Flavisolibacter tropicus: one gene and its partner. The protein of the gene in region 2 interacts with the protein of the main gene of each other region in a pairwise test. Links are inferred from orthologs where the notes say so. Each region holds a gene or a part of one and is shown on either strand. Other genes may lie near its edges. The genes, in order: SY85_RS06450 and mrdA.

Region 1 (15,267 bases), 2.8 Mb from region 2 along the record:
CTTACCCAGAAGTAAAGCCAATACAATAAATAATTTTAGATATTTACTGCAGAGCTGTTAAATTTGTCCCTTTAAAATAATCAACCAACCTACTTATGAAGAAATTTATGGTGTCTGTAGTGGCATTGGCTGCCTTTGCATTCAATGGTTTTGCTCAAAACACTACCTCAAATACCAATTATATAAGACCCAAGGCTTTAGCTGTAAGCTTCGTTCTAAACGATTTTCAAACACCTGGCCGTATTCGTTCTGGCTCAATTGGTTCTGTATTTAATAATGATCAATGGGCTAAAACCAAAGAAATGTCTCCTGGCATTGCTGTTACTTATTTCAAAGGTTTGCAAAACCACGTTGACTTTGCTGCAACTATGGCTGGTTCTTTCGTTAAATTTAGTGTTGATGATGAAACGCCGTCTTCTGATAAGTTTTTATTGGAAACAGATGCTTCTTTGAATTTAAAGATGCTGCCAGATAATTTTTTCTTTACTCCTTATATTAACGTTGGTGTTGGCGCAAGTTTATATAATGGAAAAGCAGGTGCTTTCCTTCCTTTAGGAGGTGGTTTAAAGTTTAATTTATTTAATGAAGCTGCAATCTTCATTAGCTCTCAATATCGTGTTCCTGTAACAAATACAACTTCTGCTTATCATTTCTTTAATAGTATTGGTATTGCCGGTACTATTGGTAAGTAAGTTTTAATAGACTGCTAAAAAGAAAGCACTACCTCGGTAGTGCTTTCTTTTTTATGCTTCATAATTAAATAGTAAATGGTTTGCTGAAATAAGTAATTACAATAAGAATTTGATATCAATAATAAAGCCCTGCATTTTGTGCAGGGCTTTATTATTGGCTTTTACTATTTAGTATTCGTTAGATTGTTTATTCTCTTTATTTTTCTTGCCACCAAATATGCCTTTAAGAAATCCTTTCTTCTCTTTCTTTTCTTCAGTATTCATTTCACCAATCTTTGGTGTTTTTTGAGTAGAACTGTCTTTTTTAGGTTTAGTGGTTGGCTTAATTGCATTGTTATTGTCATCTACTGGTCGTTTGGATTCCGCACCAATAGAGTCGTATGATTCATCTAAACTATAATCATTTGCATTTCCTACTCCAAAGTCATTGCCTTCAGCATTCTCAAGATTATCTTCAATAATAGAAGCAGGATCTGCATCAATCATTTTATTATCCAGATCTGCTGGTTTGGGGAAAGTTGCTTCTTTAGATATTCCTAAACTTTTATCGGCATAGACCTTTTTAAAGAATGCTTCCCAAATGGGGCGAGCAGCTTGGCCTCCCATACCCGAGTTACTTTCAATGCGAATAAAGCGGTCATCACAACCAATCCAAGTGCCTGCTAATAATTGAGGAGTGTAGCCCATAAACCAGGCGTCGGCGTTGTCATTTGTAGTTCCGGTTTTACCTCCCATTTCAGTGGCGCCTAATCGATACATTAAGCCTGCTGCCGTACCTTTTGTAACAGGACCTTCCATCATTTTACACATATTATAGGCCGTTACCTCGCTGATTACTTCTTTACGGTTTGTGCTATAATCAAATCGTTTAATCACATTGCCATTACGGTCTTCAATACGACTGATAAAATAAGGCTTCGTTGAAAAGCCTCTTCCAGCAAAAATGCTATAGCCCCACATCATCTCATAAAGTGACAAATCACAAGAGCCGAGTGCAATAGATGGATGAGGCTCTACTTTTGTAGGAATATTAATACGCTCCAGGAAGTTGGCAAACTGCGCAGGTCCTACCTGTTTCATAATATAGGCGGTTGCACAGTTCTTTGACCAGGCTAGGGCAGATGCCATAGACATAGATCGGCCAGAACATGTTTTACTAGTAGCGGGTACTAATCGTCCTCCACCAAAGTCCTGTTGCTGATCCAGTACTTCACTTTCCATAGTGAATCCACGCTCTTCCATAGCTTGTGCATAAAGCAATGGCTTTATGGTAGAACCTACCTGGCGTTTAGTTTTCAAGTTAGCGTGGTCGTACTTATACGTTTTGAAGTCAATACCGCCTACCCAAGCTTTTACTTCGCCGGTTACCGGATCCATAACCATAAACGAAGTTTGAAGCATTTGTCTATGATATTTTATAGAATCCATGGGCGTCATTACTGTATCCTTCTCACGCTTTGCTGTCCACGCAAAAATTTTCATTGGCACTTTTTGATAAAAAGTCTTTTTTATCTCAGCATCACTTAATCCTTCATCTTTCAAAAAACGCCAACGGTCACTAGCACGCATAGAAGCCTCAAGAACATTATCATGTCCTTTCCAAACATTGCCAGTTTTAATATTGCGTTGTGTATTTAAGGACTTTTGCAAAAGAGGCATTTGTTGGGCAACAGCTTCTTCTGCATATTCCTGCATGCGTGGATTAATGGTTGTATAAATTTTCAAACCATCATCGTAAATATCATAAGGTTCGCCATCTGGCCGTTCCAAATCTTTTAGAATATTTTTTAACTCGTCGCGTAACACTTCACGGAAATAGGGAGCATAGCCTGTGTTCTCATCCATTTTCTTATAGTTAATTTTCACAGGTAGGGCCTTTAGTTGTTCTAATTTTGCGGCTGTTAAAAATCCGTTTTTCTCCATTTGTCCTAAAACAACATTCCTGCGGTCTCTAGCTGCTACAGGATTTCGAAGTGGATTATAAAGGGTGTTGCCTTTCAGCATACCTACTAATAAGGCAGCCTCTTCCGGATTTAGGCGGTCTGGCTCTTTTTGAAAATAGCTTTTCGCGGCATTTCTAATACCATAAATATTGTTTCCAAATGGTACAGCGTTTAGGTATAAGGCAAGAATTTCCTGTTTGGTAAAATTGCGCTCTAACCTAATGGCGATTATATATTCTTTTATTTTTTGTATACCGCGTTCTAATGCATTGCTTGCACCTTCTCCATTAAAAAGGTTTTTTGCCAACTGCTGCGTTATAGTAGAACCACCTCCTTCTTTACCAAGTAATACGACAGCGCGCAAAGTCGATTTTACGTCAACGCCCGAGTGGTCATAAAAACGTTCATCTTCTGTTGCAATCAGTGCATCAATAACATGCTTGGAAATATCTTTATAGTCAACGTTACTACGATTTCCTTTTTCTAAATAGTATTTCCCCATCAAGGTGCCATCAGAAGCATATACTTCTGAGGACTGCAATAAGCTGGGGTTTTCCAATTGTCTCAGTGAAGGCATCTTTCCAAATGCGCCCATCATGGCCAGTAAAATAACCATTACAAAAATGCCAAAGCCAGTAAAAAAGACAATCCAAAAAATGCGAACACTTTTTTTCATCTGTAGGGTTTTATGGTTTTCATAGAATGATGCATTGACCTATGTGTTTACATAAGGCTTACACTCTTAGAATAAGTCAAAGCTAATTAATAGGGTGTAATGCTAGGTTAAAATTTAACAGGCAAGTTTTGCTCCAAAAATTTCAGATAGGTATCAAATTCTTTGGTTTCGGTCACAATGCGGAGATTTTCTTCAGAAATCAGGCTGAAAGAGAACTTGCCTCCTTTGAGCCAGGGAACAATTTCACTAGCTGTAATAGGCTTGGTCTTTTGTATATAATCAATGGCGCCTTGAGCACTACTAAAGTTTCCAATTAAAACCACCTTTACATCATCGTTAATATTAACAAGGTTAGTTTCTAAGGGGAGGTTGTAGAATTGTTCTTTATTATAACGGTTAAATGCATTTTTAGCTTCATTAACAAAAACGACATCTACTTTATTCAATATGACCGCCACATATTGTTGGGCATCAGGCTTATAACTGAATGGTGAGCCGGGTTTTGTTACAACAGCTTTTCGTGTGGTAGTATCAACCACAGGTTTAGCTGCAACTGGTTGTGCTATAACGATTGAATCTTTTGGACGGGCATTTACGGTCTCTTTCTTTACAACATTTGGCGCCGTCGGCATTGGTTCTATATAAATGGTGTCCTCTTTCGGGCGTTCTATTTGGAGATTGGCCAATTCAGTTTCAATCTCTTTGCGACGGCTCAGTACATTACTTAAATTTTTAGCTTTTGCTCCTATTGGCGTTCCTCCATGAAGTTCAATTAACATGGCTAGCTTTTCTTGTGCTACACTATCTTCCCGCTGTTTAATATGATATACCGCTTCTATATAGAGTAATTGTGGAGACCAGTAGTTGGTATGATAAATACTATCTGCCTTACGTTTAGCTTCCTGAGCTTCTGAAAACTTTCCTTCCAAATACAGATCGTAGATGCCTTCATAAGTTTTGGTAATATCTTCTCTTGGCTTTGAGGATTGAGGGTCTTTCCCTGTTGTCAAGATAGATGCATACCTACTATTTGGATATTTTTCTATTAGGAGGTTTTTAATGCTGGCTGCTTTGGCTGGTTCGCCTACCTTGGTATAGCTGTAATATAAATGAAACAGTGCTTGTGCTTCGTCATACCCTTCTTTAAAACGGCTGCGCAATTGTTCAAGTGTGGTAATAGCTGATGGATAATCTTCAAGCTGATTCACATACATACTACCCGAACTAAAGAGGGCTCTTGAGATGCTGTCATTAGATCGTTGTAGGCCTTCTGGCGTTAAGGGTAATTGGCTTATCAGGGATTCATAACTGGGGGAGTTTGAGTTATTGTCCACTGAACCGGTGCTAGTTATACCGCCTTTTGAATTCGCTGATGGATTGTTTCTATTCAGTTGGGCTGTTATCTCACTTTGGCGTCGCCAATTGTCTACGTTAGGACGGTTGCCCCAAACTTGCTTAAATGTGCTTGCTCCTGCTGTTTTTAAACTAGCATTATAAAAATACCAATCGCCTTTAGGCTGCTGTATAGTAAAGGCATCTGAAGATGGGCCAGCTATCACGGCAGCTTTGGTAGGTTCTTCATCTTTAAGTCCCTGCTGTTTTCTGAGCTGACGCACCATTTTTTTGACAATAGCATCACGTTCTTCTTCAGGCAGCGCAGCTATGTGTTGTAAACTGTCTTGTCGTTGTATAATATTCAGATGAGCTATTAAGCGCGATAAATTAGTTTTGCGTTCTATTAAGCGGTCAATGTCTTCGTTTGAGACCTCTTGGATGTTTATGCTATCATAATAAGCTGCGGCATGTATATAGTCATGACGATCATAAGCAAGATTTGCCAATTGCATATTGGCGCTGTTCTTGGCTTCTATATTGTCTGTACGGTACTTAGCTGCTTGGGCAAGATACAGTTGCGCTGCCTCAAAGTTTTGTCGCTCAATTTCCATCTGAGCAGCCATTGTATAAATAACATCTCGGTAATCTTGATATTTATCCTTTTTGGCCATTTTTAAGAGTGCCTCAATGTTCTTGTCTATATAGTTATTACCACCTTCTTTATTGATTCGTACAAGATTAAGGCGTGCGTAAATATCCAATACAGGATCTGTTGTATGGCCAATGGCTTTAGTATAATAGTTTGCTGCGTTCTCTGATTGACTAGAGCGTTCAAAAAGCTGACCTGCCAGGAACTCCCAACGCGCACGTTCCTGTTTATTCTTTGCTTCACCCAAGGCTGCCACTAAATGGCTTCCAGCGCTGTCCCACATGTTTTGTCTGTAAAACCAAAATGCCTGTGTTTCTTCTAAGGCGCCTTTTAATCGTTCAGGAAAGAAAGGGTCTGCTTTTAATAAAGCCAATAGACTTCCTGATTGGGCGTAATTTTTTCGTTGTATTTGTGTACGGGCCAACCATATAAGTGCAATGTTTCTACTAGGAGGGTCAGCCACCATTCGATTTAGAACACTTTCATTTTCTTTAGTTACAATACTTGTAGTTTTAGCACCATCTGCTGGACTGCCTATGTATTTATAATAACCATCTTTTTCTTTCTCGGCAAAGGCATAATTGATGAATTGAAACATTTGGTAGGCGGAGTCAAACTGCTGCCTCATGTAGTAGGAAACACCCCATAAAAGATATAGGTCATCAATCCAGTCGTTTCGTAAGTCATGCAAAACTATGCCCGTCTTTGCTTTATAGATCACAGAGTCTAGTTGAACGCTGTCCTGTGCGGTAACCGATAAGGAATAGTTGTAAAAGGGAAGGAGGGTTGCATAGTTGTCCCGGTGAGCCTCTTTGGCCCGCTCCAGTATGTTATTAAGCTTTGTCTTTGAATTATAAAAGTAATTGTAGTGAGTATAGGTGTTTTGAAAAAACCGTTGTGGGGCTTTTAGCTTGGTAGTAGTTGTTTTTTCTGATTTTAATTCTCGGTTATCATAGGGTTCTGGCTTTTTGATATCCAGATCAAAACCCAGTTGCGCTATTGAAGTATTATAGGCAATTGTTAATAAAAGCAGGCAAAAAAAGCGAACTATATATCGTGAAAATACCATGATCAAAAGCGCAAACTAAAAGAGTAATAACTGATTTTCAAACAATTTAGTATAAAAGATAGGATAAATTTTGGACCTTGCGACATTGTTTACGCTACCTTTAAAGCTCAATATCGTACTATGGCCAAAATGGAAGCAGGCTCCACCTTAAAACGTCTGCAGAATAGATACCGGTTGGTGATAATGAATGATGATACCTATGAAGAAGTGGTCACATTCCGCCTTTCTCGTATGAGTGTTTATATAGCTTTTAGTACCCTTTTTGTCTTATTGGTTGGTTTAACAGTGGCTTTAGTTGTATTTACCCCGTTGAAATACTATATTCCCGGTTACGGAAGTGCAAGTATAGGTAGAGAATACCGGCAATTGAAGTATGTTACAGATTCACTAGAAAAACAGATACACTTTCAAACGCAGTATATTAATGACGTTAAAAAGGTGCTAAGTGGCGATGCTAACCAAAATTTGGACACCACTCAATTGCAACTTCCTCAAGAAGAATTTTCTAACGACTAAACCGCTATCTTATGTTTAAAGAAAAACAACCAAACGACCGTACACCTAATAGCGCTACGCTAATCAGCGCTGGCACTACCTTTCAGGGAGATGTTATTAGTGATAATGACCTTCGGATAGATGGAACTATTAAAGGTAATATTCGTTGCAACGCTAAGATCATAGTGGGACCCACAGGTTTTGTGGATGGAAATATAGAGGGGCAACAGGCAGATATTACTGGAAAAGTGAAAGGTAATATTATTGTAAAAGACCTGCTTCAGTTAAAATCTGAAGGAACCATAGAAGGCAATATTACAGCAGCTAAATTACAAGTAGACCCCACCACCACCTTTAATGGCCATTGCCAGATGGGAGCTGCAGTAGCCAATATTGTGCAAATGACTGAAAATGAGTTACCAGCAAAAGCAAAATAAACCTTCTTCCGACCTCATGCGTTATGCAGGTTTGGGTAGCCAGATCTTTGCTGCCTTGGGAATTGCCGTTTTTGTTGGCTATAAAGCAGATGCATGGCTAAAGGCGCCCTTACCACTCTTGGTTTGGATACTGCCGTTTGTTGTGCTCTGCTTAATGATTTATAAATTGATTAAAGAAACCTCTAAACGAAACAAGACGAATGCAGAATCGTAGACGGCCGCTGTTTGTTATTCTATTTCTATTTATTGCACTTAATGCATTCTTTATTTCTGGGAAATCTATGCTTGCCCGCTGGGGGGCTGATCAAAATGTATTGATTATTGGAAATCTAATCTTGTTTTTAGTTACGATCGTTTCTGCGTTGATTGCTATCCGTAGTTTGAAAAGCACTAATCCGCATGCGTTTGTGCGAGGTGTATTTGGCAGTATTACAATAAAACTATTTGCTTGTATGATTGCTGCCTTAGTTTATATAGCGATCTATAAAAAAGATTTAAACAAACCGGCTTTATTTGCTTTAATGGGCTTATACCTTTTGTACACGTTTTTGGAGGTGAGTTCGTTGACAAAGCTGCTGAAGAAGAATCCCAATGGCTAAAAAAGAGGCACCAATCCATAAACTTCAGGATTACCTGCCACCTAATACCTTTGAGCCTGTTTTGCAGTATTTGCACCAGTATAAGGTGCATTTGACAGTTGCCCAGGAAAGGAAAAGCATTTTAGGCGATTATAGACACCGCACCCGTGATAAAAATCACCGTATCAGTGTCAATGGGAATTTAAATCCATATGCTTTCCTGATCACTTTAATACACGAAATTGCTCACCTGCTTCAGTATGAGCAATATGGCAATAGTGTAGCCTCTCATGGTAAAGAATGGAAAAGCATCTTTGGCCAGTTGCTGGCACAATTTATACAAAACGGCACCTTCCCTGATGATATAAAACAGGCTCTTTTAAGGACGTTGCACAACCCCGCCGCTAGCAGTTGTGCAGACGAAATATTACTGCGTACGTTAAAAAATTATGATGACACCCCTAGTCACTTAAAGATGGTGGAGGAAGTATTGCATAACGCACTTTTTAAAACACACGACGGCCGCATATTTCAGAAAGGGGAGAAGATGCGCAAACGCTTTAAATGCGTAGAAGTAAAGACTGGACGCTTGTACTTGTTTAGCCCAGTTTATGAGGTAGAAGAACTTACTGGACACGGCCCTTTGCTCACCCCCGGCCCTTAAAGGGTAAGGCAGCGCGGAAGAAGCCAAGCTCGTGAATGGTCATTGGTGAGCGGTGAGTAGGGCCAACGCACAATATCAGAAGTTCAAACCGTATTATAAAACAAAAGCACTCTTTTAATCTGAGTGCTTTTGTTTTATAGTTCTATTTCTTCATTGAACATTTTCTCCCTTCTACTTTCATCATTCCTTGTTTCTTGTTTATTACTCTTTGTGCTTCTTAACGCCTTTTAATCTTTGCGTGAAATCCTACTCCTTTTCCCCTTTCCTCTGTGCGAAACTTTTTCCCTGCGTTCCTAGCGCCTCTGCGTGACACCAATCAGCGCGAAGCGCTCTCTGGTTGAAATCGGTCTTTACAGCTCTTTCAACATCCACAAGTCGCAACCAAAATGGCCGGAATTGCCCAATGGCTGGTTGATATACTCAAAGCCAAACTTTTGATAGGTGGCCAATGCTTGCTGCAGTTCAGGCATTGTTTCTAAATACACATTTTTATAACCAGCCTCTTTCGCATAGTCTAAGCTTTTTTGAATAAGAGCCCGTCCCAGACCAATGCCTCTTACTTTTTTAAGCACATACATTTTTACTAGTTCACATGTATCGGTGGGTAGGCCCTCCGTGGGGTAGATGCCACCGCCACCGATAATCTCGCCATCAAGTACTGCTACATGGTAAATAGCACCTGGCACCTGAAACAGTTCAAAGAGATGATCGGTGCTATTATCAAAGTAAACCGTACCTGGTTTATTGGCACCAAATTCTTCCAGGGTAGTTCGAATAACCTGTGCAATGCCAGGGTTATCATTTAATTGAATGGGTCTGATTTGAACATTAGTAAGCATGAATGCAATGTTACTTTAACCAACTGTCTTGGTAAAATGATTGTTTTAAATGGACTATAAATTCTAAATAATAACGCATTGATTTTTAATCATATGTATATAAAAATTCCTATGTTCAAATGGCTAAGTGCAATCCTGTAGCGGGTTTTAAGTCTTTCAGTTAGTGGTATAAACAAAGTCGACTGCCTATAATAAAAAGATGGAAACCATTTTAACTTTTCTCTCGGAAACATTATCCAATAGCCATGAAAAGCTAATCAAGTATCCGAAAAACCAAAAAAATCCGAGTCCGAAAAACCAACTTCCAATCCTTATGAAAAACTAAACCAGGCGTTTTGCCAGCAACAATTAACCTAATCTGTCCGCGCCTGATGAAACTGGGTTCCCCTCTTAAGAGGGGAATTTTTTTGCTTATTACTATAAGTGTAGAAGCAAGTACTAGAAAAAAAGAAAACCCAGCTGATTAGCTGGGTTTTATAAAGAATCAGTTGTTGAAACTTATGCTGCTGAAACTGCTTGGTTTACCAATGCAGCTGCTTCACTTAATAAAATAGCTGACTGCACTTTTAAACCACTCTCATCAATCAACTTCTTGGCTTCCTCAGCATTGGTACCTTGTAAACGTACAATGATTGGAATTTCGATATTGCCCATGTTTTTATAAGCGTCAATTACACCTTGTGCCACACGGTCACAACGTACAATTCCACCGAATATATTGATAAGGATTGCTTTTACTTTAGGATCCTTCATGATAATGCGGAAACCTGCTTCTACAGTAGTAGCGTTAGCTGTACCACCTACGTCCAGGAAGTTAGCTGGCTCACCACCACTTAATTTGATCATATCCATTGTAGCCATAGCCAAACCAGCGCCGTTTACCATACAACCTACGTTACCATCCAGTTTCACAAAGTTCAGGTTGTATTTACCTGCTTCTACTTCTGTAGGATCTTCTTCAGAAATATCGCGCAGTTGTGCCAGGTCTGGGTGACGCATCAATGAGTTGTCGTCCAGTCCCATCTTACAGTCTACTGCTACGATCTTATCATCAGCAGCTTTAAACAATGGGTTGATTTCCAACATAGCGCAATCCAAACCGATATAAGCATTATACAGGTTGGTAACGAACTTGGTCATGTTCTTGAATGCTTCACCACTCAAGCCAAGGTTGAAAGCAATCTTACGAGCCTGGTAACCGTTTAAGCCACCACCTGGGTATACCCACTCTTTAAATATTTTTTCAGGAGTGTTATGAGCCACTTCTTCAATGTCCATTCCACCCTCTGTGCTGTACATAATTACATTCTGACCATTAGAACGATCTAAAAGGATAGACAGATAGAATTCTTTACGCTCAGTTGGACCATCATAGTACATGTCCTGCGCTACGTAAATCTTATTTACCACTTTACCAGCTTCGCCTGTTTGAATGGTTACCAGTGTACCACCTAAGATCTTTGTAGCGAAATCGCTCACTTCTTCCAGCGATTTAGCAACTTTCACACCGTTGATGCCTGTTTCACGGATCTTCCCTTTACCGCGACCACCCGCATGAATTTGAGCTTTTACTACAGCAAAGCTGCTGCCGTAAGTAGTCTTAATGGTACGGTACGCTTCTTCGGCTTCCTGAGGTGTGCTACAAGCGAATCCTTCTTGCACAGGCACATTGTATTTCTTCAACAGTTCTTTTGCCTGGTATTCGTGCAAATTCATCTGTAAATAATTTAATTAAGGTTAGATGAAATGCTTTCTGCACTTCATGTTAAAAATTTGCGGCAAAGATAAGAGAATCAGTCTGCCAATAAGCAAATCTCAATTTTGAATAAACAAAGCGTTTGCTGATGACGGGTTTTCAGCTGCTTCTGTCCTGCTTTTAGGAGGGAGGGCCAGCAGAAGAAGTGATGGTTGATTACCAATATTAAGAAAGGACCCACTGTTAGATAAAACAGTCCTTTTATAAATAGAAACTGCGCATATAGCCAGTAACCTGCTTATTGCCTGCCCTCATTCTGCAATATCTCGTATATAACCCGTATATAACCCGTATATAACTCGTATATATCTCGTATATATCTCGCCCCTAATAGAGACGAGATATATACAGGATAAATGTGTGTTATAGGGAAGAAAAAGATCATAAATATCGAAACAAAGCCGCGCACAATAAGGTAAGTATAGTGGTTATTTAATTCGACACCTTATTGAATATGTCAATGCAAAATCAGAAAGGCAGCTTTTGTCTAATTTGATTTTTTTGTCTTTTGTCAACTCATGTATATTTTTTATGATCTTTCCAGTATGAAAGGGCTGTTAGTTTTTTTAGGATTTATTGTTATAGGATGTTCGTCTGCTCCTAAGCTGGTTTTACAAAAAACAACTTCAGATAGAAAGGCGGGTACTATTTTATTTAAAGAGGGCGCAGCCAATGATTGGCGAAAAAGAGATTCCATGGTTATTGCCGAGATTTCGAAGGGAAATATGCCTTCATTCTTACAGCAATTGACACCTGTACATTTACAACTTTTCGATACGGCCAGTCAGAAAACGATAAAAGCTATTATATATGTAACACCAGATTATTTGAGTGTGGGAACGAATACAGATTGGGTGCGGGTTTGTCTTACGCCTATAACAGCGCAGAAACTGGCTGATCAATTCCATTGTTTTCTACCCACGCGAAAACTGGTCGATGCTATTTATGCAGCCGCAAAAGTAAAGCTGGAACCTGTACCTATGTTTGCCTTTCGGGATAGCACACCCACCATGTATCAACATCACCTGATCATAGAAGGCCAGCGAAAAGGGCAGAAAGGTTTAATAGGTGGAATTAAGAAGGATATTGTTACTACCGGGAAACTGGTTAAGGAAAATCGGCTTGATAAAGTCGCTATCTATGGCTGGCACCAGTTAAATGGAAAACCTATTCAGCCTCTCTACACCGGGCATGCCAATTGGTATACCGATTATAGTCATGGTACACGTTTGGTGTACAACAAGATAAAGGTCAATGGGCGATGGTATGATTACAAAGATGTGTGGCAACACCCCGTCTGGCGTAAGCTGGTGTGTGATGAAGAATATTGTGACTTATATAAATACCCATATTAACACAGTAAGGTTATCTTTGCGGCACTTTTTATGGACGCATATTCAAAACTGCAAGCAGCCGCGGCTTTTTTACAACCGTTGATTTCTCAACCCATTAGAACAGCAGTGGTGTTGGGAAGTGGCTTAGGAAACTTTACCAAAGAAATTGTAATTGAAAAGGAAATACCCTATGAGGATATTCCACACTTTCCGGTGTCTACCGTTGAGGGACATCATGGTAAGTTGATCATTGGTACAATTGCCGATAAACCTATAATAGCTATGGCTGGCCGCTTTCATTTTTATGAAGGCTACCGGGCAGAGGAAGTTGTATTTCCCATTCGAGTTTTAAAACTATTGGGTGTTACTACATTATTGATTTCAAATGCCGCTGGTGGGGTTAAGCCTGGTTTGAAAGTAGGGGATTTAATGATCATTAATGATCATATTTCCTTGGCCATTGTAAATCCTCTATTGGGTAAAAATGACGATCGCTTAGGACCTCGTTTTCCTGATATGAGCGAGCCCTATAAAAAAGAATTAATTGTTAAAGCTAAAGCAATAGCTGCTGAGCAAGGTATTGAATTAAAAGAAGGCGTGTACTTTGGTGTTACAGGTCCAACTTTTGAAACACGGGCTGAGTATAAAATGATTCATGTGCTAGGTGGAGATGCGGTAGGAATGAGTACCGTTCAGGAGGTAATAACTGCTGTACATATGGGTATGGACGTATTTGCCATGAGCGTAATTACTGATATCGGTATCCGTGAGGAAGATAACATTATAACGCATGAAGAGGTTTTGGAAGCAGCAACAGCAGCAGAACCTAAGTTCTCTACTATATTTCGTGAGCTAATAAGAAGCGTCAATTAATTCGTGCAGATTAAACGTATATACCAACTCCTTTTTGCTTTAATGCTCTTGCTTAGTGCACCTGGTGTACAAGCGCAAGGCGTTATTCGGGATATTGGTAACCGCTTTAAAGGTGGCGGCGGTGGTGGAAACAATGATAGCTTACAACGTCGGAATAAGTTTGAGGACAGTATAACTATTAGTGCCCGTTATCTGGACTCTACACGCAGTTATTCGTTGGACTCCTCCATTAACGATTTTTATCGACGATTTCCGGTTCCCACTACTTATAATTATTTAGGTAATACGGGTACAGCGGCCCATTCCATTTTATTTGCTCCAATTATTCGTACTGGTTTTGATCCCGGGTTTCATGCTTTGGATTTATATAAATGGACAGCAGATAAGATTCAGTTTTTTAATACTACCCGGCCTTATACAGAGCTGGCCTATTTATTAGGAAGCAAAACGCAGCAAATCATTCAAGTACATCATACGCAAAACTTTAAACCTTACTGGAATATTGGATTGCACTATCGATTGATCAATAGTCCCGGGTATTTGAAAAACCAACGTTCGAATCACAATAATTATCTCTTTACTTCCTGGTATCAATCACCCAATAAGCGTTACAATAATTATGTTGCCTTAATTGGTAATAAGCTACAGGTAGCTGAAAATGGTGGCATTCGTAATGACAGGAACTATATGGATGATCCTGTGTTTGAAGAACGGATTTCAATTCCTACCAAGTTTGGCCCTCAAAACGAAGATTATACGCGTACTCCGTTCGGTGTAAGCTTGGTTACAGGTAATGATTACCGCGAGTTTGTTGGATTGCTCCGTCAGCAATATGATTTCGGTAAGAAAGATTCAATTGTAACGGATTCAACTGTTATACCGTTGTTTTATCCGCGCCTCCGGTTTGAACATACTTTCCAGTATCGCCGCAACCGCTATACATTTCAGGATTATTCAGTTGATACAACCTATTATCCCGCCTACTATAATATTCAATTACACACAGGGGATACAGTGTATTTACAAGACCGTTGGCGTGAGTTAAATAATGACTTTTCCATCTACACGTTCCCAGATGCCAAGAACCTGCAACAGTTTTTAAAGCTTGGGGCAGAGCTGCAATTGTTAAATGGAAAGGTGAAGGACGGTAACAAAGAAAACTTTGTCAATACCGTTTTACATGGTGAGTATCGCAACCGTACCCGAAACCAGAAATGGGATATGTTAGCATCCGGACGTTTGCATGTTAGTGGATACAATCAAGGCGACTATCATGCCTATATAAGCTTGCAGCGTTTGCTTAGTAGCAAGTTAGGTAGTCTACAAGTAGGTTTTGAAAACAGTAACCGATCTCCGGCGTATATTCAAAAAGGGCTGAGTAGTTTTAACTTTAATCCAACATTGTCGTTGAATAAAGAAAATACCTCCCACATTTTTGCAACCATTTCAAACCCTAAATTGAAGCTTAGTCTCGGGGGCGATTATTTTCTAATGGGTAACTACCTCTATTATAAAAACTTTTATACCGTAGAGCAGGAGAGTGCCTTATTCAACATATTACGTATTAGCGCTTTTAAAACATTCAAAGTTGCACGTCATGTGAACTGGTACATGGAGGCATATTTGCAGCAGAAAACCGGTAATGTGGATGTAAATGTTCCTTTGTTTTTAACACGTAACCGCATAGCATTTGAGGGTAATTTCTTTAGAAACCTGTTTATGTCTACCGGGATTGATATTCGCTATCATACACCTTTTGATGCAGATAACTATTCGCCTGTCAATGGACAGTTTGTATTTCAGGATACTACTTCTATTAAGAACAAGCCTGATATCCATGCTTATTTCAATTTCCGCATTCGTGGTTTCCAGGCATACATAAGAGCGGAAAATTTGAATGCATTTAAGTTTTCAAATGGCATTACGT
Region 2 (15,130 bases):
ACAGTTCACCCCATGTATGCAAAGCGTACATACCTGTTAACCAGATCATGCTCACTTTTACACCTGGCGCTACATCTTTTACACCAAAGCCAATCCATAGATAACCTACTGCTAACAAGAACAGACCTAATGCCATTTTAGTAGGCGAAGACGGCTCTCTTTTTCCCATCTTAACCCATAACCAGGCAAATAGAGGGGCAAAAGCCACAACAAAAACGGAATTCAACGACTGGAACCAGCTGGCAGGCACTGTAAATGAACCTACCTGGCGTTGTGTTTGCTCTTCGGCAAAGTATGTCAATGAAGCACCGGCTTGCTCGAAGGCACTCCAGAAAAAGATCACGAAGAAGGATACGATGAAAATCACAGCTACTCTTGTTTTCTCACCGCTTGTCAATTTCTTATCGGTAAAGATGATCGAAGCAATCAACACGATAGAAGCGATCAATAAATAGAATAAGTAACTAAATACTTTGGCATCTACATAGATCAAACCAACTGCAAGGAAAGAGAACAATAACAACCCAACCGCCATCAAAAACGGGTTGGTTGCTTTGCTTGGAGTACTTACTGGCTTCAACACATCGCCTTTATCAGTCTCATCAACGTTTACATGAGTTGTAGGTGTTAAGCCAAGCACCTCGCCTGATTTTGGATCTTTAACATATTTGTTATGAAAAAGTAGTTGAACTACTACGCTGATCAACATACCAATACCGGCCACCAGGAAGGCCCATTTAAAATCAGCTGGGTTTCCGGTGTCACCTACCAAACCGCAAAGGAAAGGTCCAAAAGCACCACCTACGTTGATACCCATATAGAAGATGGTATAGGCTGCATCAATGCGTCTGTCTCCTTTAGGATATAACTGACCAACTAAAGAAGAAATATTTGGTTTAAAGAATCCATTACCGGCAATCATAAAGCCTAGGCCGGAAAAGAATAGAAGCGTTGACAACGATTCCGAGCTATTATATAATGAACCACAGAAGAACAATAAAAATTCTCCGATGGCCATGATCAATCCACCAACAATAATGGAGCGTTTGTTACCCCAATATCTGTCGGCCATGTAACCACCGATCAAGGGTGTTAAATACACCAGCCCTGTATAGCTTCCATATAAGTTGGAAGCAAAAGCCTTATCAAACAACAATGCTTTGGTCATGAACAGCACCAGGATGGCGCGCATGCCATAGTAGTTAAAACGTTCCCACATCTCTGTGGCAAACAACACATACAAACCTTTTGGGTGACCTTTCTGGGGTACGTCTTTTTCTAGAATAGTTGAATTCATAATAGCCTTTTCGTTAGACATTTTATTGATGAGGGGTACAAAATAGTGAAAAATACCGTTGTCAGATATATTTCTGTTCTTTCACCTTCTTCCCCGAACTTCGCACCACATTATCTCCCTCCTCATGAATATTTTATTATTAGGCTCGGGCGGACGAGAGCATGCGCTTGCCTGGAAATTGACGCAAAGCAAGTTTTGTGACCAGTTGTTTATAGCACCCGGTAATACCGGCACTGCACAACATGGTACTAACCTTTCTTTTAGCGTTACGGATTTCGAAGCAATCAAAACTACTTGTTTAGAACGCAATATTGAACTTGTTGTGATAGGTCCGGAAGAACCTTTAGTAAAAGGTTTAGTTAATTATTTGAAAACAGACCCTGCCACGCAACATTTGCTGATCATTGGTCCTTCACAGGAAGCCGCCCAACTGGAGGGTAGTAAGGCCTTTGCCAAGGCTTTTATGGACCGCCACGGCATTCCAACTGCCGCCTACCGGGAATTCACAACCGAAAATTTTACGGATGGAGTAGAATACCTGCACCGTCATACCTTACCTATTGTATTAAAAGCAGATGGTCTGGCTGCTGGTAAGGGTGTAATCATCTGCCAGAACCATGTTGAAGCCGTTTCTGAATTTGAGCTGATGATCCAACGCGCCAAATTTGGCGAAGCCGGTAAGCGCGTGGTAGTAGAAGAATATTTAGATGGAATTGAGCTCTCTGTATTTGTATTGACCGACGGCAACAACTATGTAGTGCTGCCCGAAGCAAAAGATTATAAGCGTGTGGGAGAAGGTGATACGGGTCTTAACACCGGTGGCATGGGTGCCGTAAGCCCGGTTCCATTTGCCGACAATACCTTCATGCAAAAGGTGATTACTAAAGTTGTAGAACCTACCGTAAAAGGACTGCAAAAAGATAACCTGGATTATAAAGGCTTCGTCTTCATTGGCTTGATGAAAGTGGGTGATGAACCTTATGTTATTGAATACAACTGCCGCATGGGTGACCCGGAAACAGAAGTAGTAATGCCCCGGTTGAAGAATGACCTGGTAGAACTCTTAACAGCTACTGCTAAAGGAGAACTGACCAACACCCCTATAGAACATGATAGCCGTTTTGCAACCACAATAATGGCTGTAAGCGGTGGATACCCTAATGAACACAAAAAAGGACTACCCATTAGTGGTCTGAAAGAGTTTGAACAGGGCAATGATGTTTTTGTATTTCATGCAGGAACAAAGGATATAGATGGAACCATTGTTACCAATGGTGGTCGCGTATTTTGCGTAACAGCGCTTGCTGATACTGTTGAAGCAGCGGTGGACAATGCTAAGACCATTATGGATACGATAGACTTTGAAGACAAGTATTATAGAAGTGATATTGGGTATGAGTTTATCTCGTGAGTGGTGAGAAAGCTGCAAGCTGAACGCTACACGCTGCACGCAATAGGGCAAGCAGCGTGAGTGATGAGTGATGAGACGTGAATGGGGAAGCACTATATGAAACCAAAACATAGTTTATAAACTAATTTCTCAAGTAAGTACAACGATATGTCTGCTAATGAATTGAAAAACGACACTACAAGTCAAGGTTGCCCCTTTGGAGCAAGCCAAGTGTCTGGATCAGGTGACGTGCATTACCACGATTATTTACAACTGGACAAAATTCTAAACGCACAGTTTCCTGAAAGCGATAAGCTGAATGCCTCTGCCCATGATGAAATGTTGTTTATCATCATCCATCAGGCCTATGAGCTATGGTTCAAGCAGCTGCATCACGAGGCAGATTCACTGGTTGCTATTATGCGACAGCCTTCGCTGAATGATAACTCACCGGAGTTGCAAACTGTGGTTCACCGCCTGAACCGCATGGTTGTGATCCTGCGTGTGCTGGTACATCAAATTGATATCCTGGAAACCATGACACCTATGGACTTCCTGGACTTCCGCGATATGCTGCGTCCGGCTTCTGGTTTTCAGAGCTGGCAGTTTAAACTGTTGGAAGCCAAACTAGGATTGAAGTTTGAGTACCGCCACGGAAAAGAATACTACACCGCGCAGTTACGCCAGGAACACGTAGACCTGATCAAACAGGCTGAGACCAACCAATCTTTCTTACAATTGGTGAACGACTGGCTGGAGCGTATGCCTTTCTTTGATGATGCAGAAGCATGGAAAGAGCTCTCTCCATCAAAAACCAATGATATTCACCCATTCTGGGTGGCCTATACCAATAGTTACAGCAACAGTCTTGCGGAAGCCGAAAAGAACAACCTGGAAGCATTCCATGAAGTGATGTTTGAGCACAAGGAAACACACTATACGCTTTCTGCTAAAGCTAATCGTGCTGCTTTGTTCATCATGCTGTATCGCGGCTATCCTTTATTACAACTGCCCTTCCAGCTGTTGAATAATCTTTTGGAGATCGACGAGCAACTAAGCACCTGGCGTCACCGCCATATGAATATGGTGCACCGCATGATCGGTACCCGTATTGGAACAGGTGGAAGCAGTGGTAAAGACTACTTAAAATCAGCTGCTGACAAGCACTATATCTTTAAGGAGATTGCGCAGTTAACATCTTTCCTTATTGAAAGAAGAAGACTACCACAATTGCCAAAGGCGATTGAGCAGAAGTTGGGATTTGCAGCCCCCTCCAACTCCCCCGAAGGGGGAAGGACCCATAGCACAAGGCCCGCTTAGCAACGAGTATTATTATTTACAAATAGCTTTATAAACGAAAAGCACTCCACTAACGGAGTGCTTTTTTTATGTAGCACTGTTTAATCTTTGGGCCTTGTGCGCTAGCTACTCACCATTGACCATTCACAAGCTTGTCTATGCCTGCTTGTACGTTGCGTGTTTGATATCGTGATAGAACAAAAACTGCCAGCCTTCTTTATTGCCCTGCTCCCACCATTGTTTGCGCAGGTGCATGGCTTTTTCAGGATCAAAGTCGTACTTGGTTTTATAACGCACTTTCATTTGCTGCAACTGGGGAGCATCATCACCACCAAAGAAGATGGTCTCACCTTCTTCCCTGATCCAAAACACCTGGTGATTGGGTGAATGGGCGCCGGTATGCCAGTAAGTTATATAGTCATCAATGGTGCCTTCATCATCATTTAAAAACTTTACTTGTGGTGAATTTAGTAGTGGTTCTAGCTCCTCCGGCAAAAACGAGGGTAGGCCTTTTGCCAAGGCGAAATCCAGCTCCCGCTTTTGTACGTAATAGGTTGCATTCGGGAAGTTGAGAACACGGGATCTAGAGTTGCTGACACCACCTGCATGGTCTTTGTGCAGATGCGACATCAATACTTTAGTTACCTGCCCGGGTTCATAGCCTGCAGCGCGTATATTTTCATGGATTTGCAATTTGCCATCAGGAGTATTATATCCTAAACCAGCGTCTAGCAACAACACATCTTTTGAGGTAATAACCAGGAAAGGCTGGATCTCTACTAATAAGCTTCCAATGGGGCGCTCATTCAATACATCTGTCTGTTCATCAAAGGGCACAAATAGCTTGGTTTTATCTATCGTAAATGAGCCCTCGGATAATGGAATCACTTTCATGGCGCAAAGATACCCCCTGTCCCCCTAAAGGGGAGACTTAGAGCGTTGTTTTCCTTTTACAGAACCTGTTACTTAGTAATATGAGTTAAATAAGAATGCCTCCTTTAGGAGGCATTCTTATTTATGATTTATCTATAAAGATGATTGTATAACGGCAGTATAATAAGCCTAAGTCTCCCCTTTAGGGGGGACAGGGGGTTATCGCAATACCATCTGCCGGTCTGCATCCAGTCGAATCAGGATGAACAGCAGAATGGTAAACGTAAGTAAGGCCGTACCGCCATAGCTTACAAATGGTAATGGGATACCAATTACGGGTGCTAGTCCCACCGTCATGGCCACATTAATGGCAATGTGGAAGAATAAAACGGCGGCTACACCATAGGCATAGCATCGACTGAACACACTTCGTTGTCGCTCGGCCAGAATAATAATCCGGAAAAGCAGCAAGAGATAGACCAATAACAATACGGTAGTACCTACAAAGCCAAAGCCCTCTCCTATTGTACAAAAGATAAAGTCGGTACGCTGCTCGGGTACAAAGTCATAGCGGGTTTGGGTACCCTGTAACAAACCTTTACCCAGTAATCCTCCCGAGCCAATGGCAATCTTTGATTGTCGCACATTGTAGTCGGCGGTATTGTCTTTTTTGGGAGCTCCGGCAGCGTTAGCAATCATTGGGCCTTCTGAATAAGGATTGTCTTTACCGAACAGTGAATAAATACGCTCCACCTGGTGCTTTTGTAACACATTGGCAAACAGGAATGGCACGGCAAAACGCTGTATACCTACACATACAAACCACAAGGCGATAATGGGCACCAAAAGACCTTTATGCTTCCGAATCTGGCGCCTGTTCAACAGGATAACCAACCCCGCAATAACAGTAAGCGAAATAGCTAGTGTATTAGGCTCAATTACTATGGAAGCAATTACCAGGGCGGCAATAGAAAAGGCAATGATCAAAATGGTAGGTGGTAAGCCTTCTCGGTACATCACTAAAAAGAAAGAGAAATACACCAGGGCCAGACCTGTTTCTTTTTGCGCGATAGTGATCAATGCCGGGGTAAGGGCAATAGCTGCTGCAATAAGCTGCGAGCGCTTTTTGCTAAAATCCATATCGGGTAGAGAAATGTACTTGGCCAGCGCCAGGCATACACAGACCTTACAGAACTCGGCCGGCTGAAACTGAATACCTCCCAAACGGATGATCGACTCTGTTCCCTTTACATTGGAGTGAAATGGAAACACCAGCAATAGCAGGAAGATCCCTACGGCATACCAGAGGTTGGCGGTTGCCGGGAAGAACTTACTATCGGTGACCAGTATGAAGATTCCTATGATAAACGAAACGATAAAAAAGACAAACTGCTTACTGTAATCAGTTTTGAAGGTAAAAAAGCTGGAGATGATGGGATCGCCTTCCTTATACGTTACCGCAAAGATGGCCGTCAGCCCGATACCCACTAACAGGATATACAACCAGATGGTTATAACATCCACTCCTTTTGAAATACTTCCCTTACTCTTGCTCATTAGGCTACGGATTTCTTTTTAAGATCAATTAGTTCTTTAGGCAATACAGCTTCCCAAATTGGCAAGTAGGCCAGGCGGGTCTTGGGCTTGGGGGCCGAAGAGTCTTTCTTAGCCGGGGCAGACGGTAATCCTCTGTGAATATATTTTCTAAGATAGCTGCTGTCTTTGGTCAGGTCAAAATAGAGACGTGCACGCGTAGAGTCCTCAATGTATTGTAACCGTGATAGATAAGGAGGCATCAGATTGCTACTGGCAATACGCTCGGCCTCTTTAGCCCGCTCAGGACGCAGCGAATCCGTCAGGTATTTTTCCATTAAGAGCTGTGCAATGTTACCACCCCAGGTAGCACCAAAGCCCGCGTTCTCTACTACTACAGCAATAGCGATCTTTGGATTTTCGCGTGGAGCAAAGCACACAAACATGGAGTTATCTTTCAGCTTCACCTTTTTGCGATCAATGATCCGGTAGTTTTCTGCCGTACCTGTTTTAGCACATACATTAAAGCCCGGTACTTTGGCCACACGAGCTGTACCTATTTCTACCACATCCTGCATACCACTGATCACTGCTTCAAAAGCTGTATCGGAGATATGTGTCAAAACTTCGTGTTTTTGACGGAATTTATTTAGGATGGTATCATCTTTTGTTTCGCCATCAATATCTCTTACAAAATGTGGGGTATAGTAATAGCCTTTGTTTGCAATGATGCACATGGAGTTGGCTAACTGCAGTGGGGTAGCCAGCATCATATCCTGTCCTATACCCAAGGTCAGGTTGGTACAAGAACTCCAGGAGTTGCGGTAAACCCGGTTATAAACGGATGTATCCGGAATACCGGATTTTCTGTATTCACCCGGTAAGTCAACACCCAATTGTACCCCCAATCCAAAGTTATTGAGGTAATGCCTCCATACAGCATAGCCCTCTTCTACATTACGGTACTTGGGGTTATCTACTGCCATGCGGTATACATGGGTAAAATAGGAGTTACAAGAGTTAGCAATTGCCAGGCGCAAAGTGGCAGCGTGGCCACCACCAGAGTGTGTACAAGCAGGCTTTCCAATACCACAGGCATAGTAACGACCGCCACATGGGTAACCAAACCTAGGCGTGATCAACCCTTCATCTAGCGCCACAAGACCACCAATTGGTTTAAACGTAGAGCCTGGAGGATAGGTACCAGCAATAGCTCGGTTCAACAAGGGGCCGGCTACATCTAATACTAGCTTAGAATAGTTTTTCTTTTTTTCAGAGCCGGTCAAGGCATTGGGATCATAATTGGGGCCGGAGACCATGGCAATGATACCACCCGTTTTAGGCTCGAGTGCTACCACAGCCCCTACTTTATTGGCCATTAGTTTCTCAGCCAGCTGCTGAATATCTATATCTATAAAGGTGCGCAGTCCTCTACCAGCTATCGCTGCTGTATCAAACTGCCCATTCTCATATTGACCTACCAAGCGGTTCTTGTTGTCTTTGATCATAAACTGCACACCGCGCTGACCCATCAGTACCCTTTCATAATAAGCTTCTAATCCACTGCGGCCCACGTAGTCGCCAGCCTGGTAAAAACCACCAGAGCGGGCAATGATACCAGAGTCTACCTCACCCACATAGCCCATTACGTGTGGGGCGGCGTTGAACGGATAAACTCTTACAGGACGCTGTTGCAGGTAAAAGCCACTGCTGAAACGCCACATATTCTCTTCCAGGCGTGCATATTTTTCAGGACTTAAAAGCTCCTCAAAAGAAGAAGGACGAAACCGCCCGTTGCGAACAATGGCTTCCACCATGCGCTGCTTAAAGACGGCTGTATCTATCTCCAATAGCTGACAGAGAAATGAAGTATCTACGTTCTTGACCTGTGATGGGGTTACCATCAGGTCGTACATTAAAGTGTTATTTAAGATAGCCTTACCCTTGCGGTCGAAGATGATGCCTCGTGGCGGGTACACTACTTTGCGGAAAACGGCATTTGCCTGTGCCAGTTGTTGGTATTTTCCTGACAGCACTTGAAGGTTGAACAGTTGACCAATGATGACAAGAAAAACGACCAGGAATAACAGGCGTATGATATAGCTCCGCGATTGGTTAAATACCGACATAAATTAGAAATCCGGGGAATAGATATACGAAGTAAGAATGTTTCTACGATGCTGCGATCAATCTTCTGCAAAATTTTTGAAAACTAAGTAGATGCGCAATTCCAAAGTCTTAATTGTTTGTTAGAGCTAGGAGAAAAAGGAGGGAAAGGAAAGAAAAGAGAAGTCAATAAGTCACTGGATAGAGAAACCTGTGAGCTAAGGAGAGAAGGAGAAGGGAGGAAAATGCAAAATGGGAAACGCGAAATTCGAAAAGAAGAAGGAATGTTCAATGCTCAATATTCAACGCTCAATGAGCAATACAGATAAAGAAATAGAAAGTGATTGATCTTCTGGTTTTGCGCGTTGGCTCCCTTCCCCTTCGGGGAGGCCGGGTGGGGCTTCACGTCTCACGTTTGACGTTTCACGGCATTCACTTACCTTGTGTATTATGGACAGGGCCCTTCAATTACAAGAGCAACAAACTTATTTTGCCTCCGGCGCTACCCATTCATATGCTTTTCGGAAGGAACAGCTGGAAAAGCTGAAAGCTGCCTTGTACCAGCATGAAGAAGCGATATATGATGCTTTAGCCAAAGACCTAAAGAAGAATAAGGAAGAGGCCTGGGTAACAGAGATCGGCTTTACCGTTGCTGAAATAAATTATGCCCTGAAGCATTTAAAAAAGTGGATGCGGCCTAAGCGGGTAGGCACCAACCTGCTGAACTTCCCTGGCAAGAGTTTTATCCTGCCCGAACCTTTGGGCGTGGTTTTGATCATTAGCCCCTGGAACTACCCGGTGCAGCTTTTACTATCACCGCTGGTTGGCGCTATTGCTGCTGGGAACTGTGTAGTATTGAAACCCAGTGAATTTGCACCCGCCACAGCCTCTATCCTGGAAACGATCATTACTGAAACGTTTGACCAGCGTTATATAAGTATAATACAGGGCGATGGGGCGACAGTGATTCCACAGATGATGAACAACTTCCGGTTTGATCACGTATTCTACACCGGCAGCACACAAATTGGTACTGTTATTTACGAGATGGCAGCCAAAAAGCTGGTGCCGGTTACACTGGAACTGGGTGGTAAAAGCCCCTGTATCATTGAAAAAGACGCTAATCTGAAAATAGCTGCTAAACGCATTGCACTAACCAAGTTTTCCAATGCCGGCCAGATGTGTGTGGCACCCGATTACTTACTGCTACATGTCAGTATAAAGGATGCTTTTCTTAAAGAATTAAAGCAGCAGATAGGAGCCTTTTATAATACGGAAGGTGTACGCGATTATCATTTTGGCAAGATTGTAAACGACAAATCGTTTCACCGCCTGACCAGTTATATACAAAAGGAACACGTGATCTATGGTGGCCGAATCGACGCTGCCACTCATTTTATTGAACCAACTTTGTTAGATAACCCGCCATTAGATGCCCCTGTGATGCAGGAAGAGATCTTTGGCCCCTTGCTTCCGGTGCTTACATGGGAGCAGGAAGAGGATGTATACCGGATCATCCGCACGCATAAGAACCCGCTGGCCCTGTATGTGTTTACTTCCAGCAATGACCGGGCAAATCACTGGCTCAAGTCCATTCCTTTTGGTGGCGGTTGTATCAACAATGCCAGCTGGCATTTGACCAACCATCAGCTACCCTTTGGTGGCCGGGGCACTAGTGGTATTGGAGCCTACCACGGGCGCTTTTCGTTTGACACTTTTAGTCACCAAAAAGGCATCATGAAAACAGCGACCTGGTTAGACCCTGCCATTAAATACCCACCGTTTAAAGGCAAACTCAACTTGTTTAAAAAACTGATCAAATAAAAAGTCCCGCTTTGGCGGGACTTTTTACTGTACATCAATTCGCATTTATTGAAACAAGAGTTTCCGGTTTTCACTACCTCCTGTTGACTGGTTTGTAATCCGCAACAGGTAGGTACCCGCTTTTAATCCTGCAGGTGTTGGATAAGTGATGGCCGTATCTGTAATACCATTCAGTTGTTTTTGAAAGATCAGGCGGCCATCTATGGTATAAAAAGCTACAACGTAATTCGTGGTCTTTTCAGTATGAATAGAAATAGTAAAAGACTCTTTTACCGGATTTGGAAATACATTGATACTAGTGGTACTGTTTACAATAGCCATGGTATTACTATACTCTACTATTCCGTTTGACACTATTTTTTTGATGCGGTACAGGTTGGTGCCATTGTAAGGGCTTTCATCCATAAAAGAATATTTGTCAGATCCCACCGCCTCATAACCACCATTAGCAATGGTTTTAAAACTGCTTTCCATATCGGTCTTTCTTTCTATCGTATATACGGCTCCGCTTTGGCCAGGCTCTATATTCCAAACCAGCTGGTTGCCTTTTGTAGTCTTTTTCCCATTCACTTGCAGCGATACCGCCAGTGTTATACCATCACAGTTACCCGTCATATTGATATACGACAACTTGGTCAGACAACTACTATTGACAGATGTTTTACTAACATAGGTGGCAATATCAGGCTCCAGCATGTAGGGAATGGTATAAGCTCTACCGGTTCCGATTAGTACGCTATCTACAGCACTTGTCTTTTTATACCATTGATAAGTAGCGCCAGAAATGGCATCGACCGATAAGGTAATGGTACGGTACAAACAATTACTGGTTCTGGTAATTACCAGGTTACCCAATGGCAATACATGGGCATCGTCGAGAGCGGAATTGCCACAAGCATCTGTAGCACGCAGGTTGATAAGACTGTAGGCTACGCCATTGTTGATGTTGAAGAATGGACTGGCCTGTGGGCCAGTAACAATACTTGGACTGGCCGGTGTGCTTCCGATAATTTCATAGGTGAACGGTCCGGCACCATTGACAACAATAGAGTTTACACTAAAGCTATTGTTGTCACACTGGTAGATGGCTGAGTTTTGCTGAGAGGGTGCTACATAAGGGTTAACAACGACCGTATCGTACTGTTTGGTGCCGCACTGGTTTACCGTATATTCAATGACATAGGTGGCAGGACCAAGGTCCTGGAACATGTATATATTACCGCTGCGCGTGGTATAGCTTTGGCTAATAGCAACCGCATCTTTTTTGATGAGGCGAGGCGTAACAGTGCCAAACGTAGCCGAGTAGGAAGTTACCGTTAGATCTCCGGAGCCAGATGCCCAGGTGCCACTAGGGCAGCGCTGTCGTATAGAAAGGCTCTTTGTGAGTGAACTAGCCTGCGGTGTAACATAGGCAGAGTCGCGGCGGCCGCAGTTGTCCACTCCTACTATTTTATATTGAGCGCCGGCAGGCAAGCCCGGCAGATCAACACTTTGCCAGTTACTCCAGGTGCCTATAACGGAATGGAGCAACCGACCATCGGGGTGATAGAAGTAAAAGTTATATGGATTGTTCTTGCTGGTCATTTGCGCTGCCACCGTTGAATTGCCGGCGTTACAGGAGATCCAACTGCTCAGCGTAATACCACGCAGGGGCTCAAAGGTTTGGCACACCCGCAAGGTATCTTCACACCCATCTATAATTACGCCGCAATACGAGCCATAAGGTAGATTAGGAAACACACCGGTTGTATTCCTTGCTATGGTATCATTACTGGCATTCAGTAAATAGTACCTTGGCGTTGTAAGTCCGGTACCCGTAATATTCGCCGTAAAAGCTGTACAGGTAGTGTTGGACTGTGTCAGTGTGGCACTAATTGTGGCCGGTGGTTTTGTTTCGGTAAAGCAACGGGTAAAGGTCATATCAATACAAGTGGGATCATTCTTGATCTTCATACAATAGGTGCCATAGCGCAGATTATGAAATATGCCTGTATTGTTGGTAGCAATCAAAACATTAAGATCGTTGTAGATCTCATAAACGGGGTTCACCAGCCGGCTTGTATCACTGATATAGGCCGTAAAGGTTTTACAAGTACGGTCTGTTCGTATCACATCATTACCCACCGTAGGTGTGTTGTTTTGTGTATTAAAGCAATACGGCGCCGATAAATCGCCACATTCAGATAGCGAACGGATGCAGTAGTTGCCATGTGGTATATTATCAAACACACCCGTACTGTTACACGCCCAAAGGGTACCATCCTCTTTGTATAAACAGAACTGGGTAGCAGATGTACTGGAGTGGCCCTGAAGCGTGTCTACAATCAACGTATTACAGGCCAGGCTGGTCATGCGCACCGCATTGATAACAGGTAATGGTCGGGTAGCTATAAAACAACGTTTAATAGTGGTATCGTAACAATAAGGATCATTCTTGATGTTGATGCAATAAGGACCATAGGGCACATTGGTAAAGACACCTGTAGCATTACATTCCACTATACCATTAGAGCCATCGTCTTTTACCAGGCAGTAAGTGGCCCCAGATATATTCACCCTTCCTGTAACTGTAGCCGTAAACGTAGTACAGGTTTGATTGGATTCCTGCACAGTAGCAGCCACCGAAGGTTTGGGTGGCGTACTTGTAAAACAACGGCTAATAGTAGTATCATAACAGCCATCGGTCATTTTAATGCAATACGATCCATAAGCCAGGTTAGTAAATGTGCCCGTGGTATTACAGCCTATCAATACACTGCTACTGTTGTAGATACAGTAATTGGGAGTGATGAGTCCCAGCGGAGTGGTAATGGCAGCCGTAAATGAGCTATCGCAGCGGTAATTGCTGGTAGCTACAGTAGCTCCCAATGATGGTATTTGCAAGGCAGGTACTGTCCAGGTTTGTGTTTTTACAACGCCACAAGGATCCTTCACTACTATTTGACCAGATAGCTTTTTACCAGCACGAAAGCGAAAAGAGCGTGTAGATGACCAGGTAGTATCGCCCACTGCATTTACAACACCATACATATAGCCGGCAAAGATGGAACCGGAGGCATTAGTGTTTCCTTTGTTGTCAAGCAGGCCTACCACCGCATCGGCGCTATCGCATACCGATCGGTTGATGGAAACACTATTTATGGACCAACTAAAATCGGGGATTGCAATGGAGCGTGTTACCAGGTTATGACAGGCGTCTTCCGACTGTATGTAATAATCGCCAGGTATTAAATTGGAGAAAGTACCTGTAGTGTTATTAGAACCCACCCCAGAAGCAGAACCCGCCATGATGGTGTAAGTAAAAGATGGTCGCCCGCCAGTAGCGGAACCAATACGTATCACACCATCGGCATTGGAGCAACCCGGATTGGTTTTTGTCAGGAAAAAGCTTTGTGCGGTGTACGTTCCGCTAACAACAACACCATCTTGCTCTAACGTACAACCACTGCTACCAACGTCTTGAACAATAACCTTGTACGAGCCGGGACGTAAACCAGTGATAACATTGCTGGATGTATACGGCGTAGAAGTAGGGCCAATGACTTGGAAGTTAAACGGTCCTACTCCACCCGTAACCGTTACTGTAATAGAACCCGTAGATACACACAACGACTCTGTAGTAGTGCAGGAAAAACTCAAGCCAGAACAAGTTTGTGCAAAACCCTGAGCAGCCAACAACAATAGAAAAAAGAGCAGGAAGATCGGTTTTCCCCACAGGATATGGGACCTGGTTTTCATCTTCATAGTGGATTTAGGTTTATTGGGTCAAACACGTCAACATTCTAAAGCAACGATCATTAACAAACTGTCAGAACAGTTGCCTTAAAGAGCATCAACTTGAGTTGCATCATGAACGTATACGATACTCTTTTCAATTATACCATGCAGCCGTTCAAAAATGGTATCTTGCAATAACCGATAAAATCGCTTTAAGCATTTTATAGGGAAGGAGGCTACGTACATATACGTAGCTATTTGCACATATTTATAAAGAAAAACATGTATAGTATTTGCTATATAAACGTTTTGGCTATATGACTCTACGGCAACGCATATTATCACGTCTTTACCCACTGATCATGAGGTTGACAAAAGGAAAGGCGAAGAGGACTTCCAACCACCTGGATACAGTACCCACCTTTTCTTTTTACTCCTTAAAAGCACCTTTGCAAAACAACAGCCTTATTGACTTTAATGTATTAAAAGGAAAAAAAGTGTTGATTGTAAATACGGCCAGCGACTGTGGCTATACCGCCCAGTATGCAGAGCTTCAGGAGCTCTATGAAGAACAAGCACACCACCTGCATATCCTGGCCTTCCCCTCTAACGACTTTGGCCAACAGGAAAAAGGCAACAATACCCAGATCATACAGTTTTGTAAAGATAATTTTGGAGTATCCTTTCCCGTTACCCTAAAAAGCACGGTAAAAAAAGAGCCGGGGCAAAATGCTGTTTTCCGGTGGCTCAGCCAGAAAGAGCAGAATGGCTGGAATGATCAGGCACCCACCTGGAACTTTTGCAAATACCTGATCAATGAAAAAGGGGTACTGACGCATTTCTTTGAATCGGGTGTATCGCCATTGAGCGAGGAGGTGAAGAAAGCGATAGCACACTAGAAGGTTGTTTAACGTTGCTTTGGTACAATCAGTGTTTATATATTTTGACAACCTTAAGCTCCAAACTATTTTGACATGTCGACAAGTGATCTTGTAAGTACCATAGGCGTAACCATGATATTAATAGCCTATTTCTGCAGCACCTTCCGGTGGATGTCGGCGCATGGCCGGCTTTTCTTTTTTCTAAATGCC

What was found.
Region 1: the proteins of mrdA (region 2) and SY85_RS06450 interact in binary tests that used the Escherichia coli proteins (3 or more experiments, as listed by UniProt). The link is inferred for Flavisolibacter tropicus from one-to-one orthologs.

What each region holds. Positions count from the first base shown.
Region 1 is NZ_CP011390.1:1,532,739-1,548,005, reverse strand. Bases 587-3,631 are described here. They hold SY85_RS06450 (penicillin-binding protein 1A), read right to left. Parts: upstream 3,312-3,631; coding sequence 861-3,311; downstream 587-860. Other genes in these bases: porW (type IX secretion system periplasmic lipoprotein PorW/SprE), read right to left, coding at 3,419-3,631; SY85_RS06455 (hypothetical protein), read left to right, coding at 587-692. Also shown: SY85_RS06460 (septal ring lytic transglycosylase RlpA family protein), read left to right, coding at 1-15; more of SY85_RS06455, read left to right, coding at 96-586; more of porW, read right to left, coding at 3,632-6,364; SY85_RS06440 (hypothetical protein), read left to right, coding at 6,485-6,880; SY85_RS06435 (bactofilin family protein), read left to right, coding at 6,892-7,296; SY85_RS06430 (AtpZ/AtpI family protein), read left to right, coding at 7,271-7,510; SY85_RS06425 (hypothetical protein), read left to right, coding at 7,497-7,895; SY85_RS06420 (SprT-like domain-containing protein), read left to right, coding at 7,888-8,538; SY85_RS06415 (GNAT family N-acetyltransferase), read right to left, coding at 8,889-9,377; sucC (ADP-forming succinate--CoA ligase subunit beta), read right to left, coding at 9,876-11,093; SY85_RS06405 (hypothetical protein), read left to right, coding at 11,679-12,488; SY85_RS06400 (purine-nucleoside phosphorylase), read left to right, coding at 12,519-13,340; SY85_RS06395 (putative porin), read left to right, coding at 13,383-15,267. UniProt on the Escherichia coli protein: Cell wall formation. Synthesis of cross-linked peptidoglycan from the lipid intermediates.
Region 2 is NZ_CP011390.1:4,356,778-4,371,907, reverse strand. The notes cover bases 5,969-8,876. They hold mrdA (penicillin-binding protein 2), read right to left. Parts: upstream 8,522-8,876; coding sequence 6,416-8,521; downstream 5,969-6,415. Other genes in these bases: rodA (rod shape-determining protein RodA), read right to left, coding at 5,969-6,416. Outside these bases: SY85_RS18700 (peptide MFS transporter), read right to left, coding at 1-1,297; purD (phosphoribosylamine--glycine ligase), read left to right, coding at 1,422-2,708; SY85_RS18690 (tryptophan 2,3-dioxygenase), read left to right, coding at 2,856-4,007; SY85_RS18685 (MBL fold metallo-hydrolase), read right to left, coding at 4,143-4,880; more of rodA, read right to left, coding at 5,079-5,968; SY85_RS18665 (aldehyde dehydrogenase), read left to right, coding at 8,949-10,322; SY85_RS18660 (T9SS type A sorting domain-containing protein), read right to left, coding at 10,368-14,060; SY85_RS18655 (glutathione peroxidase), read left to right, coding at 14,402-14,938; SY85_RS18650 (CBU_0592 family membrane protein), read left to right, coding at 15,014-15,130. UniProt on the Escherichia coli protein: Catalyzes cross-linking of the peptidoglycan cell wall. Responsible for the determination of the rod shape of the cell. Is probably required for lateral peptidoglycan synthesis and maintenance of the correct diameter during lateral and centripetal growth.